2 linked regions of the Glaciimonas sp. PCH181 genome follow. The protein of the gene in region 2 interacts with the protein of the main gene of each other region in a pairwise test. Links are inferred from orthologs where the notes say so. Each region holds a gene or a part of one and is shown on either strand. Other genes may lie near its edges.

Region 1 (4,136 bases), on a different replicon or contig from region 2:
ATTCATCTAAAACAGGGGGGTGCCTATGCATTGACATCGCTCTATGACATTTTGTCAGCTTATCCGGTAATAGGTGTAGGCAAGACCCTTCTATCACCCCACAAAGTAAAATTAGCTAAGGGCGAAAAAGGAAAATATGCATAGTCATATTTATGAAATCCAGCGACAACACTGGAATATGACGGCAACCAGAAATGGCCTTGCGCACGGCGGCGAAGACATCATTAGCGATCGGATTGCTCGCACACCAAATGTTATCGCAAAAGTACGTACACAGCGTCCCACAGATTTCCCTGAAACAATCGCCCGCTCGGTGTTTGCCGGAATGCAAGAAGCTGCGAACAAGCTAAAAATTAGTTCTGCCTATGTGCGATCGCCGTCGCCGCTTCCATCAACACTCCTAAGCAGAAACCGATCCAAAAAAATCAACTATATCTAAGCAATTACGCTCTCATTATGTAGAGTATTTTATGTAGAGAATGCCCATAAAGTGTGAACGCTTTTATCCTTTTTCCAACATGTGATCTAAAGCTAACTCCGCTAAGCTCATTTTTCATTTAAGGCGGCGTCTTCCCTGCTTTCTCCGCTTCCGCATAAATCTGGACCGCGACAGATAATCAGACCAAACTCGAAAATCCGTACCCTGATATAGTGTCAGGTTGTGCCATTTTGGCGGTCGCATGATCGCCAGGCTTAGTATTTAAGCAACGCCGATTGAAGATATGCATGGATGCCGAAAACTGACATCTAATAAATGCAAATTGCCTCCTTATTACGCATAGAGCGGTAATAAAGGACAAGTAAGCTGCAATTTCCAACACAAACCATCGCCGTAGAAAATCTACGCAGAAAGCTGTTCATGGAAGAGATTCGCATCCGGGGTGCACGTACGCATAACCTCAAAAACATCAATCTGGATTTGCCGCGTAATAAACTGATCGTGATTACCGGGCTATCTGGCTCGGGCAAATCCTCGCTGGCTTTCGACACGCTGTACGCGGAAGGTCAGCGTCGCTACGTTGAGTCGCTGTCTTCCTATGCGCGCCAGTTTTTGCAGTTAATGGAAAAGCCGGATGTCGATTTGATCGAAGGTCTGTCGCCGGCGATCTCTATCGAACAAAAAGCTACTTCGCATAACCCGCGCTCCACCGTCGGCACGGTCACCGAAATCCACGATTATTTGCGTTTGCTGTACGCGCGTGTGGGCACGCCGTATTGCCCCGATCACCCGGAAAAACCGTTGGCTGCGCAATCTGTTTCTCAAATGGTGGACGCGGTATTGGCGATGCCGGATGAGACCAAATTAATGATTCTGGCACCGGTGGTGGCCAATCGAAAAGGCGAGCACGTCGATCTGTTTGAAAGTATGCAGGCGCAAGGTTTTGTCCGTTTCCGTATTCAAAGCGGGACCGGGAATGGGCGCATTTATGAAGTCGATGATTTGCCTAAGTTGAAGAAAACTGAAAAGCACACTATCGACGTTGTGATTGATCGCGTGAAGGTCAAGGAAGATATCAAACAACGTCTGGCGGAAAGTTTCGAGACCGCATTGCGTCTGGCCGAAGGTCGTGCGATTGCGCTGGAAATGGACGGCGGCACGGAGCATATGTTTTCGAATAAATTCGCCTGTCCGACTTGCGGTTATTCGTTGCAAGAATTGGAGCCGCGGTTATTTTCGTTTAACAATCCGATGGGCGCTTGCCCTGAATGCGATGGCCTTGGCCATATCGAATTTTTCGATCCAAAACGTATCGTTGCTTTCCCGAATTTGTCGCTCGCTAGCGGCGCAGTAAAAGGCTGGGATCGACGTAATCAGTTTTACTTTCAGATGCTGTCGAATCTGGCCGCGCATTACGAATTCGATCTCGATATGCCGTTTGAAAAACTGCCGGAAAAAGCCCAGCAAGTTGTGCTGTACGGCTCTGGTCGCGAGACGATTCCGTTCACGTATATCAATGAGCGTGGCAAGGCTGTCATCAAAGATCACACCTTTGAAGGCGTGGTCAATAATCTACAACGCCGTTATCGCGAAACTGATTCAATGGCCGTAAAAGAAGAACTGGCGAAGTTCATCAACGAGAAAGAATGTCCATCCTGCCACGGTGCCCGTTTGCGCATCGAGGCGCGCTTCGTCAAAGTTGGCAATGGCAAGCAAGAGCGCGCTATTTACGAGGTCGCCGCAACGCCTTTGCGTGAGACATTGCACTTCTTTGAGAAGCTGAAACTGACCGGAGCGAAAAAAGAAATCGCTGACCGCATCATCAAAGAAATTATCTCGCGCCTGACTTTTCTGAACAATGTCGGTCTGGATTATTTGTCGCTGGAACGCAGCGCCGATACGCTATCTGGCGGCGAGGCGCAACGTATTCGTCTGGCGTCGCAAATCGGCTCGGGTCTGACTGGCGTGATGTATGTGCTGGATGAGCCATCCATCGGCTTGCATCAGCGCGACAACGATCGCTTGATTGAAACGCTACGTCATCTGCGCGATATCGGGAATAGTGTGCTGGTGGTTGAGCATGATGAAGACGCGATTCGTACTGCCGATTACGTAGTCGATATGGGGCTGGGCGCGGGTGTGCACGGCGGTGAAATTATCGCGCAAGGCACGCTGGCAGAAATCCTCAAAAGCAAAAAATCGCTCACCGCTAAATACTTGAACGGTACACTTAAAATCGCCGTTCCGAAGAAGCGTACCGCTCCTAATCCGGACAAGCAATTCATCATCTATGGCGCTAGCGGAAACAACCTGAAAAACGTTACGATGAAATTGCCAGTCGGCTTGCTGACTTGCGTTACTGGCGTTTCTGGCTCGGGCAAATCAACGCTGGTTAACGATACGTTATATCACGCGGCATCGCGGCATTTGTATGGCTCGCAAGCGGAACCAGCGGCGCACGATGCGATCAGCGGACTGGAGCATTTCGATAAAGTTATTTCGGTTGATCAGGCACCGATTGGCCGTACGCCGCGCTCCAACCCGGCGACGTACACAGGCTTATTCACGCCGATTCGCGATTTATTTTCGGGCGTGCCGATGGCGAAAGAGCGCGGCTACAATGCAGGACGTTTTTCGTTTAACGTCAAAGGCGGACGCTGCGAAGCCTGTCAGGGCGACGGCGTGATCAAGGTTGAAATGCATTTCTTGCCAGACGTGTACGTGCCGTGCGATGTCTGTCATGGCAAGCGCTATAACCGCGAAACACTGGAAGTCCAATACAAGGGAAAAAACATCACGCAGGTGTTGGCAATGACGGTCGAAGAAGCGCATGAATTCTTCAAACCGGTGCCGGTGATTGCAAGAAAATTGCAGACGCTGCTGGATGTTGGTCTAGGTTATATTCGCCTCGGCCAAAGTGCGACGACGTTGTCTGGCGGCGAGGCGCAGCGGGTTAAATTATCGCTGGAATTATCGAAGCGCGACACTGGCCGCACGCTGTATATTCTCGATGAGCCAACTACAGGGCTGCATTTCCACGATATCGATTTGCTGCTGAAAGTGATTCATCGGCTGCGTGATCAGGGCAACACTGTCGTCATCATTGAACACAATCTGGATGTGATTAAAACCGCCGACTGGCTGGTTGATCTGGGTCCTGAAGGTGGCGCTGGTGGCGGCTTGATTATTGCGACGGGGACGCCGGAAGATGTCGCGCAAAATCCGAATAGCGTGACCGGAAAATATCTGGCGCCATTGCTCGAAAGCGTGAATAATAAACCGCAGAAATTGCAGAAAACAGGTTAAAAAAGATGGGCTGAACGGCCCATCTTTTCTCTCTTTTTTTAGCGCTAATCTTTCACCTAGGAACGTCGTGATGAACAGTAAGACTCCACTTTCTGCAGCGCAGATTGCGGCATTTGAAACCGATGGCTATTTGTTGTTGCCAGGGCTAGTATCGACCGCGGAATGTGCGCAGATGGTCGCCATCACTAACAAGCATTTGCAAGACGCGGTTGCGCCGCTGGAATATGAATCGGAGGTCGGCTACGCTGGCGCACCGACCTCGCTAGACAGCCTTGGCGGGCGCACGGCACGGCGCTTACGCGATGCCTACCATCGCGACGCGTCGTATCGTCAATGGGCCGTTAATCCGGTGCTGGTGGCGATGCTGACGCAAGTACTGGATGAGCCGGTC
Region 2 (7,818 bases):
TTCTTCGGTGCTGGTGGCGACGATGCTCAGTGCGCCTACGCGTTCGCCGTAGAGCGAGAAAGATTTGGAGAATGAGTTGGAAACAAACAACGGGCCACCGGCTTCTGTGAAGCGACGGACGACTTCGCCATCTTCTTCAATGCTGTCGCCAAAGCCTTGATAGGCCATGTCGAGGAAGGGCACCAGGCCACGTTCTACAACTACTTGAATGACTTCTGTCCATTGGTCGCTAGTAAGATCCGCGCCAGTTGGGTTGTGGCAGCAGGCGTGTAGCAAAACGATGGAGCCGCTGCGGATGGATTTTAATGCGGCGAGCATGCCAGCGAAATTTACGCCGCGGGTTGCCGGGTCGTAGTACGGATAGCTGTTGACAGTGAAGCCGGCCGATTCAAATAGTGCAAGGTGGTTTTCCCAGCTTGGATCGCTGATCCACACTTGCGTGTCATCTGCGGAGAAGCGCTTCAGGAAGTCAGCGCCTAGTTTCAATGCGCCCGTGCCGCCGATGGATTGGACAGTAATTGCGCGCTTCTCTTTAATTACGGCGCTATCGGCACCAAATACGAGTTCTTGCACTGCTTTGTCGTACGCCGCCAGGCCGTCGATAGGCAGGTAAGTTCGTGGTGATAGCTTTTCTATCAATTGTGCTTCGGCTTTACGCACGCATTCTAGCAGCGGTACTTTACCATTGTCGTCGTAATAAACCCCAACGCCCAGATTGGTTTTGCTTGGGTTTTGATCGGAATTGAAGCCTTCGGTAACGCCAAGAATTGGATCGCGTGGCGCCATTTCGATGGCGGTGAAAAGGGAGGCAGGAAGAGGAGCGGTCATCGTGATAACATAAAAAGTTGGCTGCTAACCGTAGGTTTGCAGTCGGGTTGAATGCTGTGCCGGATCACTAATTTATCGCAAGTCGGCGCGGATTTACTGCTGCTTATTCTACCAAAGGTCGAGGCTCATGGCTGACATATCACACATTGCTGGCAAGATCGACGATGACAAAATTGTCACTTTCCCCAATTCCCCCTATAAACTTTTCCAGCCCTTTTTACCGGCGGGCGACCAGCCTGCGGCGATAGATAAGCTATCCGAGGGGATCGAAGACGGTCTGTTTTACCAGACTTTGCTTGGCGTTACCGGTTCTGGCAAGACTTACACGATGGCGAATGTGATCGCGCGGATGGGGCGACCAGCAATCATATTTGCGCCAAATAAGACGCTGGCGGCGCAGTTATATAGTGAATTTCGCGAATTTTTTCCACAAAATGCGGTGGAATATTTTGTAAGTTATTACGATTATTACCAGCCGGAAGCATATGTACCGCAACGGGACTTGTTCATCGAGAAAGATTCGTCGATTAATGAGCATATAGAGCAGATGCGCTTGTCGTGCACCAAGTCGTTGATGGAACGGCGCGATGTAGTGATTGTGGCAACGGTCTCCGCGATTTACGGTATCGGTAATCCGAACGAATATCACCAGATGATTTTGACGTTGCGTGCCAAGGATAAAGTGAGCCAGCGGGATGTGATTGCGCGCTTAATTCAGATGCAATATAGCCGCAATGAAATCGATTTCGGGCGGGGTACTTTCCGTGTGCGTGGGGATGCCATCGATGTGTTTCCGGCTGAACATGCTGAGTTGGCGCTGCGGATTGAAACCTTCGATGATGAAATTGAAAGTCTGCAATTATTTGATCCGTTGACGGGTCGGGTAAAACAAAAAATTCCCCGTTTTACGGTTTATCCCGGTTCGCATTATGTGACGCCGCGTGGCACCGTACTGCGCGCTATCGAGACTATTAAAGACGAGTTGCGTGATCGGCTGGAATTTTTCCGTAAAGAAAATAAGTTAATCGAAGAGCAGCGTATCGAACAGCGCACACGCTTTGATTTGGAGATGATGCAGGAGATTGGATTTACCAAAGGTATTGAAAACTACTCGCGACATTTGAGTGGTGCGAAAGCAGGCGAGCCGCCGCCGACATTGGTTGATTATTTGCCGAAAGACGCATTGATGTTTCTCGATGAGTCGCATGTTTTGATCGGCCAGCTTAATGGTATGTATAACGGCGATCGCGCCCGGAAAACCAATCTGGTGGATTACGGCTTTCGCTTACCGTCAGCGCTGGATAATCGGCCGCTGCGGTTCGACGAATTTGAGGGCAAGATGCGGCAAACAGTTTTTGTTTCAGCGACTCCGGCTGACTACGAAAATCAGCATGCCGATCAAGTGGTGGAGCAGGTGGTGCGCCCGACGGGTCTGGTCGATCCGCTGATTGAGGTGCGTCCGGCATTGAGTCAGGTTGATGATCTGATGTCTGAGGCGAATGCCCGGATCAAGAAAAATGAACGCGTATTGGTTACTACGCTGACTAAGCGCATGGCGGAGCAGCTGACGGACTTTCTGAGTGATAACGGGATTAAGGTGCGCTACCTGCATAGCGATATCGAAACGGTCGAGCGCGTCGAAATTATTCGCGATCTGCGGCTCGGCACTTTCGATGTGCTGGTGGGGATTAACTTGTTGCGCGAAGGCTTGGATATTCCTGAGGTGTCGCTGGTGGCGATTTTGGATGCCGATAAAGAGGGCTTTTTGCGTTCTGAAAGAAGCCTCATTCAAACCATAGGCCGCGCCGCCCGTAACCTTAATGGTAAGGCGATTTTGTACGCAGATCGCATGACCGATTCGATGCGGCGTGCAATTGATGAGACCGAGCGTCGTCGCGCTAAACAGATTGCCTTTAATCTTTTAAATGGCATTACGCCTGTTGGTATCCGCAAGGAAATTAGGGAGTTGATCGATGGCGTGTACAGCGCCCAAGGTGCGCGTGAAGAGTTGCATGCCGCGCAAGATCGGGTGAAGTATGAGTCGATGAGCGAAAAGCAGGTTAGCAAGGAAATTAAGCGCCTTGAGAAGCTCATGGGCGATCATGCGAAGAATCTGGAGTTTGAAAAAGCGGCTCAGGTGCGTGATCAAATGCATCAATTGAAGCAGCAATTATTCGGCGCGCCGGGCGTGGATAATGTGGTGCCATAGTTCATAATATTTAATTGAATGATCATTCAAATATAGGGGTGAAGTAATGAATTTTATGGCGTTTAAAATTTATTTTTATAACTCATTTTTTAACTTACTGTTTTAATTTATGACTGATTTACGCACTAAACTTATCCCTATTGAAATTCGTCGCGCTTTAGATGTCGCACATTCTTCCTGGCAGCCAATTTTGCTGGAGGGCTTACATGCAATGGCGGTAGCGCATCAAACTTATTTGCCGGAATTGGTTGCTTCTGACTACTTGCCAACGGAAGGCCGTTTGTTTGCTGCCTTTGCCTTGCCTATCGATGCGGTGAAATATGTGCTGGTCGGTGAGGGGCCTTATCCGCGTGCGGCGAGTGCGACGGGCGTTTGTTTTATGGATGGTGCGGTAGGTGGATTGTGGTCGGCGGCAGGGCTTTCAAAGCAGGTTAATCGAGCAACCTCGCTACGCAATTTCATGAAAATGTTATTGGTCGCAGACGGGCAGTTGGCGATCGAGAAAACCACTGGCGATGCGATGGGGGAGGTCGCGTTACGTGCGCAGGAGGTGGATTCCGCGACGATTCAGACTTTGGCTGATTTGCAGGAAAATCTTACCGCGGAGGGGTTTTTGTTGCTGAACGCAACGCTGGTATTTCGTCCCACAGTAGCGCCAGTAAAAGAGGCGAAGCCGTGGTTACCTTTCTTGCAAGCGGTCTTGTTGGGCTTAATTGCGCACGGCGAGAAAGGCTCTGTTGCGTTGCCTACGTTAGTTCTTTGGGGCAAGATCGCCGAGCAGTTAAATGCTTTGGCGTCCACGGCGCAATTCCCGAAAGTGGTCGCAGAGCATCCTTATAATCTCAGCTTTATCGGCAGTGCCGGAATGCAGGCTTTATTCGCCCCGATGCATTTATTGCGCAAGCGCAGCGGCATAGGTTGAGTTTGAATAATCATTCAAATTAGGCTCATTTGACGCAAGTCAGTCTCGGCGGCGATTTCTGCTTCTTCTATTGCGATTAATTCAGCTTCAGTCAACTTTGGGATTTCTGGAGCGATAACTTTTTTTGTGTTTTTCTTTTTCTCGGGCTTGAAAAGATTTGATTGGCGTAGGTCGTCCTCGGCTTTTTTTGCTGCCTTTTCAGTGATCGGTTTGATGGTTGGTGGCGTTGCCTTTTGTATTGGTTTTGCTTTTGTTGGCTTAGCCTGCACCGTATCGCGGGCCAACCAGTTTTTTAGCATGCTATCAAACATTGCCAGCAGCGCTTGTGGTTGATCTTGGGTGTATGCCTGCCGAATAACCAGGCCATCCCACATGGCTGTCAATAGCAGGGCTACTTGCTGGGCATCAAGCTTTGGATCAATTTGCTTGCGTTTTTGAGCTGTGCGCAACATGTCTGCTAAACCGTCGACCCATTCCGATTCCGCTTTCTTAATGATCGTGCCAACTTTTTTGTTCCGCAAGCCTTCCGCGTAGATTTCAGTCATCAGACCGGCGTCGCTGGTGGCGGCGTAGCGAAGCGCAAAAGCTTGCGTGATGGCGAACAGCGCCTGGGGTAGGTCATCGGTATCGTGATACTCAGCCAGCATCATGCGCGCCTGGCGACGTTCGTCCTCGGCCATGGCGGCGATAATCGCGTCTTTACCGGTGAAATAGCGATATACGGCACCCGGTCCCAAGCCGACTTCCGTGCAGATCTCCTGCATGGACGTTTGATGGAAACCGGTCTTGCGGAAACATTTTCCGGCCGATTTAAGGATATCTGCGCGCTTCTTCTCGGCTCTGTGGGTCGGGGATTGCGGGGTTTTAAATTTGCGGGTGGCCATGCGTCTGTGGTTCTGAAATGATTTATACCTGAAGGGGCAACATTATAGTTTGATCGACCTCCTGCTTGATGGCTTGTTTTTAAGAAATGCTGATCTTTTTTTCTTTCGGGGGCGTTTTGCATGGATTGCGACCCTGCTAAGTCGTACAAGTTCGCTTGACGCTGCAGGAGGATGGCAAAAATGAATTTATTCCACGATGCTTATTGCATTAAATATTCATTAAGTATTTGATTTTATGGTGTATTTTTTCGAGCTGGGCAATACCTGACGGATTCACTCAACTTTGTTATACTAGACAAAATTATTCAGGTATTCCGAATAAAGAAACAACAGATAGCGTTACGACCGGAGATTCCATGCGTTTGACTACGAAAGGCCGATTTGCAGTAACTGCGATGATTGACTTGGCTTTGCGTCAAGGTCGAGGACCGGTGACCTTGTCAGCGATCAGCGAAAGACAAGAAATTTCGTTATCCTATCTGGAGCAATTATTCGGCAAATTGCGTCGTCACCAAATAGTAGAGTCTGTACGTGGACCGGGTGGCGGTTATAACCTTGCGAGACGTCCTGAAGATGTTACTGTCGCCGACATTATTATTGCCGTCGATGAGCCATTGGATGCAACGCAATGCGGCGGCAAAGAAAATTGCCATAGCCCGGATCATGAGGGCGGTAGTCGTTGCATGACCCACGATTTGTGGTCGACGCTAAATGCCAAGATGGTCGAATATCTGGATTCGGTATCGCTGAAAGATTTAGTAGATCAGCAAAATGCACATTTGAAACAGAAGAACCTTGAACAAAATGTGGTGGTAATGCATCGTTCCCACCTTGTTGCTTGATTGGAGCTTGAAAAAGTATGAACGCACCTCTTGAAAAAAGCCTGATAGATACACTGAAGGCACCGCACTTCCCAATTTATATGGACTATTCGGCGACCACGCCAATTGATCCTCGTGTTGCCGATAAAATGATTCCGTACTTGCGTGAGCAATTCGGTAATCCTGCTTCTCGCAGCCACATGTACGGTTGGACTGCAGAAAAAGCTGTCGAAGATGCGCGTGAGCAAGTCGCTGCATTGGTGCATGCCGATTCCCGTGAAATCATTTGGACTTCCGGTGCCACCGAAGGCAATAATCTGGCGCTCAAAGGCGCGGCTAATTTCTATAAAACCAAGGGTAAGCACATCATTACGGTGAAGACTGAGCACAAAGCTGTGCTTGACACCGTGCGCGAACTTGAACGTCAAGGCTTTGAAGCAACATATTTGCAGCCGCAAGATAATGGTCTGATTACCGTTGAGCAGTTAGAGGCGGCAATTCGTCCAGATACGATTTTGATATCGGTAATGCTGGTCAATAATGAAATTGGTGTCATTCAGCCAATTCCTGAAATTGGCGAACTATGCCGCAAAAAAGGCATCATTTTTCATTGCGACGCTGCACAAGCAACGGGCAAGGTTGAAATTGATCTGGAAAAATGGAAAGTCGATCTGATGACTTTTACAGCGCATAAAACCTACGGCCCTAAAGGCATCGGTGCGTTGTATGTTCGCCGCAAGCCGCGTGTCCGTCTTGAAGCACAAATGCATGGTGGTGGCCATGAGCGTGGTTTGCGTTCGGGTACATTGCCGACGCATCAGATCGTGGGTATGGGGGAAGCCTTTCAGCTTGCGCAAGAAGAAATGGCGACTGAACTCGTGCGTATAAGAGCATTGCGCGATCGTTTGGCGACTGGCTTGCAAACCATGGAAGAAGTTTACGTTAACGGCGATATGGATCACCGGGTTCCGCATAACCTGAACGTCAGTTTCAACTACGTTGAAGGTGAATCGCTCGTGATGGCAATCAAAGATATCGCGGTGTCGTCCGGTTCAGCCTGTACTTCCGCTAGCCTTGAGCCATCGTATGTATTGCGCGCTTTAGGCCGCAACGATGAATTGGCGCACAGCTCGATCCGTTTCACTATCGGTCGCTTTACGACAGAAGAAGAAATTGATTTCACAATTGATCTGATCAAAGGAAAAGTGGCGAAGTTACGCGAATTGTCGCCGCTTTGGGATATGTATAAGGACGGGATCGATATTAGTACGATCCAATGGGCAGCGCACTAATAGTCGATTCTAGGGTTTCTCTTGCGGGATAACCGCAAGGCCTCAAACAAGGAGTAACAAAATGTCTTATTCAGAAAAAGTTCTCGACCATTATGAAAACCCGCGCAATGTTGGCGCCTTTGAAAAAGGTGATGACACTGTCGGTACGGGTATGGTTGGCGCGCCAGCATGTGGCGATGTGATGAAATTGCAAATCAAGGTCGGCGCAGATGGCGTGATTTTGGATGCAAAGTTTAAAACCTATGGCTGCGGTTCTGCGATTGCATCGTCATCGCTGGTAACTGAATGGGTCAAGGGAAAAACGCTGGATCAGGCAATGGCGATCAAGAACACGCAAATCGCTGAAGAGTTGGCGCTGCCGCCGGTCAAAATTCACTGCTCGATCCTGGCAGAAGATGCTATCAAGGCAGCGGTTGAAGATTACAAAGCAAAGCACGGCACTATCCAGCAAAAGCAAGCGGCTTAAGTTAGTTCGATGTTGTCCCGGCGCTGTGCGATCTTGATATGTTTCAGGTTGCACCGCTGGGGTAGCGAGTAAAAGTAACGGGAAAGAGACGACGAGTTATGGCAATTACTCTCACTGAAAAAGCAGCAAAGCATATCAATCGCTATATCGAAAGACGTGGCAAAGGTATTGGTTTGCGTTTTGGCGTGCGTACTACGGGATGTTCCGGACTGGCTTACAAACTGGAATATGTCGATGAAAAAACGACAGAAGATGCCGTTTTCGAATCGCATGGCATTCAGGTTTTTGTCGATCCTAAAAGCTTGCCTTACATTGATGGTACGGAGCTTGATTTCGCACGCGAAGGCTTGAACGAAGGTTTCAAGTTTTACAATCCAAACGTCAAAGACGAGTGCG

What was found. Proteins that work in one complex are often made in the same cells at the same time.
Region 1: the proteins of uvrB (region 2) and uvrA interact in binary tests that used the Escherichia coli proteins (3 or more experiments, as listed by UniProt). The link is inferred for Glaciimonas sp. PCH181 from one-to-one orthologs.

The regions. Positions count from the first base shown.
Region 1 is NZ_PYFP01000002.1:821,106-825,241, forward strand. The notes cover bases 534-3,945. They hold uvrA (excinuclease ABC subunit UvrA), read left to right. Parts: upstream 534-859; coding sequence 860-3,745; downstream 3,746-3,945. Other genes in these bases: C7W93_RS16840 (phytanoyl-CoA dioxygenase family protein), read left to right, coding at 3,816-3,945. In the rest of the region: C7W93_RS16825 (hypothetical protein), read left to right, coding at 1-144; C7W93_RS16830 (hypothetical protein), read left to right, coding at 137-439; more of C7W93_RS16840, read left to right, coding at 3,946-4,136. UniProt on the Escherichia coli protein: The UvrABC repair system catalyzes the recognition and processing of DNA lesions. UvrA is an ATPase and a DNA-binding protein. A damage recognition complex composed of 2 UvrA and 2 UvrB subunits scans DNA for abnormalities.
Region 2 is NZ_PYFP01000003.1:167,721-175,538, reverse strand. Bases 549-3,496 are described here. They hold uvrB (excinuclease ABC subunit UvrB), read left to right. Parts: upstream 549-955; coding sequence 956-3,037; downstream 3,038-3,496. Other genes in these bases: C7W93_RS21495 (uracil-DNA glycosylase), read left to right, coding at 3,147-3,496; C7W93_RS21505 (amino acid aminotransferase), read right to left, coding at 549-828. Outside these bases: more of C7W93_RS21505, read right to left, coding at 1-548; more of C7W93_RS21495, read left to right, coding at 3,497-3,959; C7W93_RS21490 (TetR/AcrR family transcriptional regulator), read right to left, coding at 3,974-4,843; Fe-S cluster assembly transcriptional regulator IscR, read left to right, coding at 5,200-5,685; C7W93_RS21480 (IscS subfamily cysteine desulfurase), read left to right, coding at 5,703-6,956; Fe-S cluster assembly scaffold IscU, read left to right, coding at 7,018-7,422; iron-sulfur cluster assembly protein IscA, read left to right, coding at 7,521-7,818. UniProt on the Escherichia coli protein: The UvrABC repair system catalyzes the recognition and processing of DNA lesions. A damage recognition complex composed of 2 UvrA and 2 UvrB subunits scans DNA for abnormalities.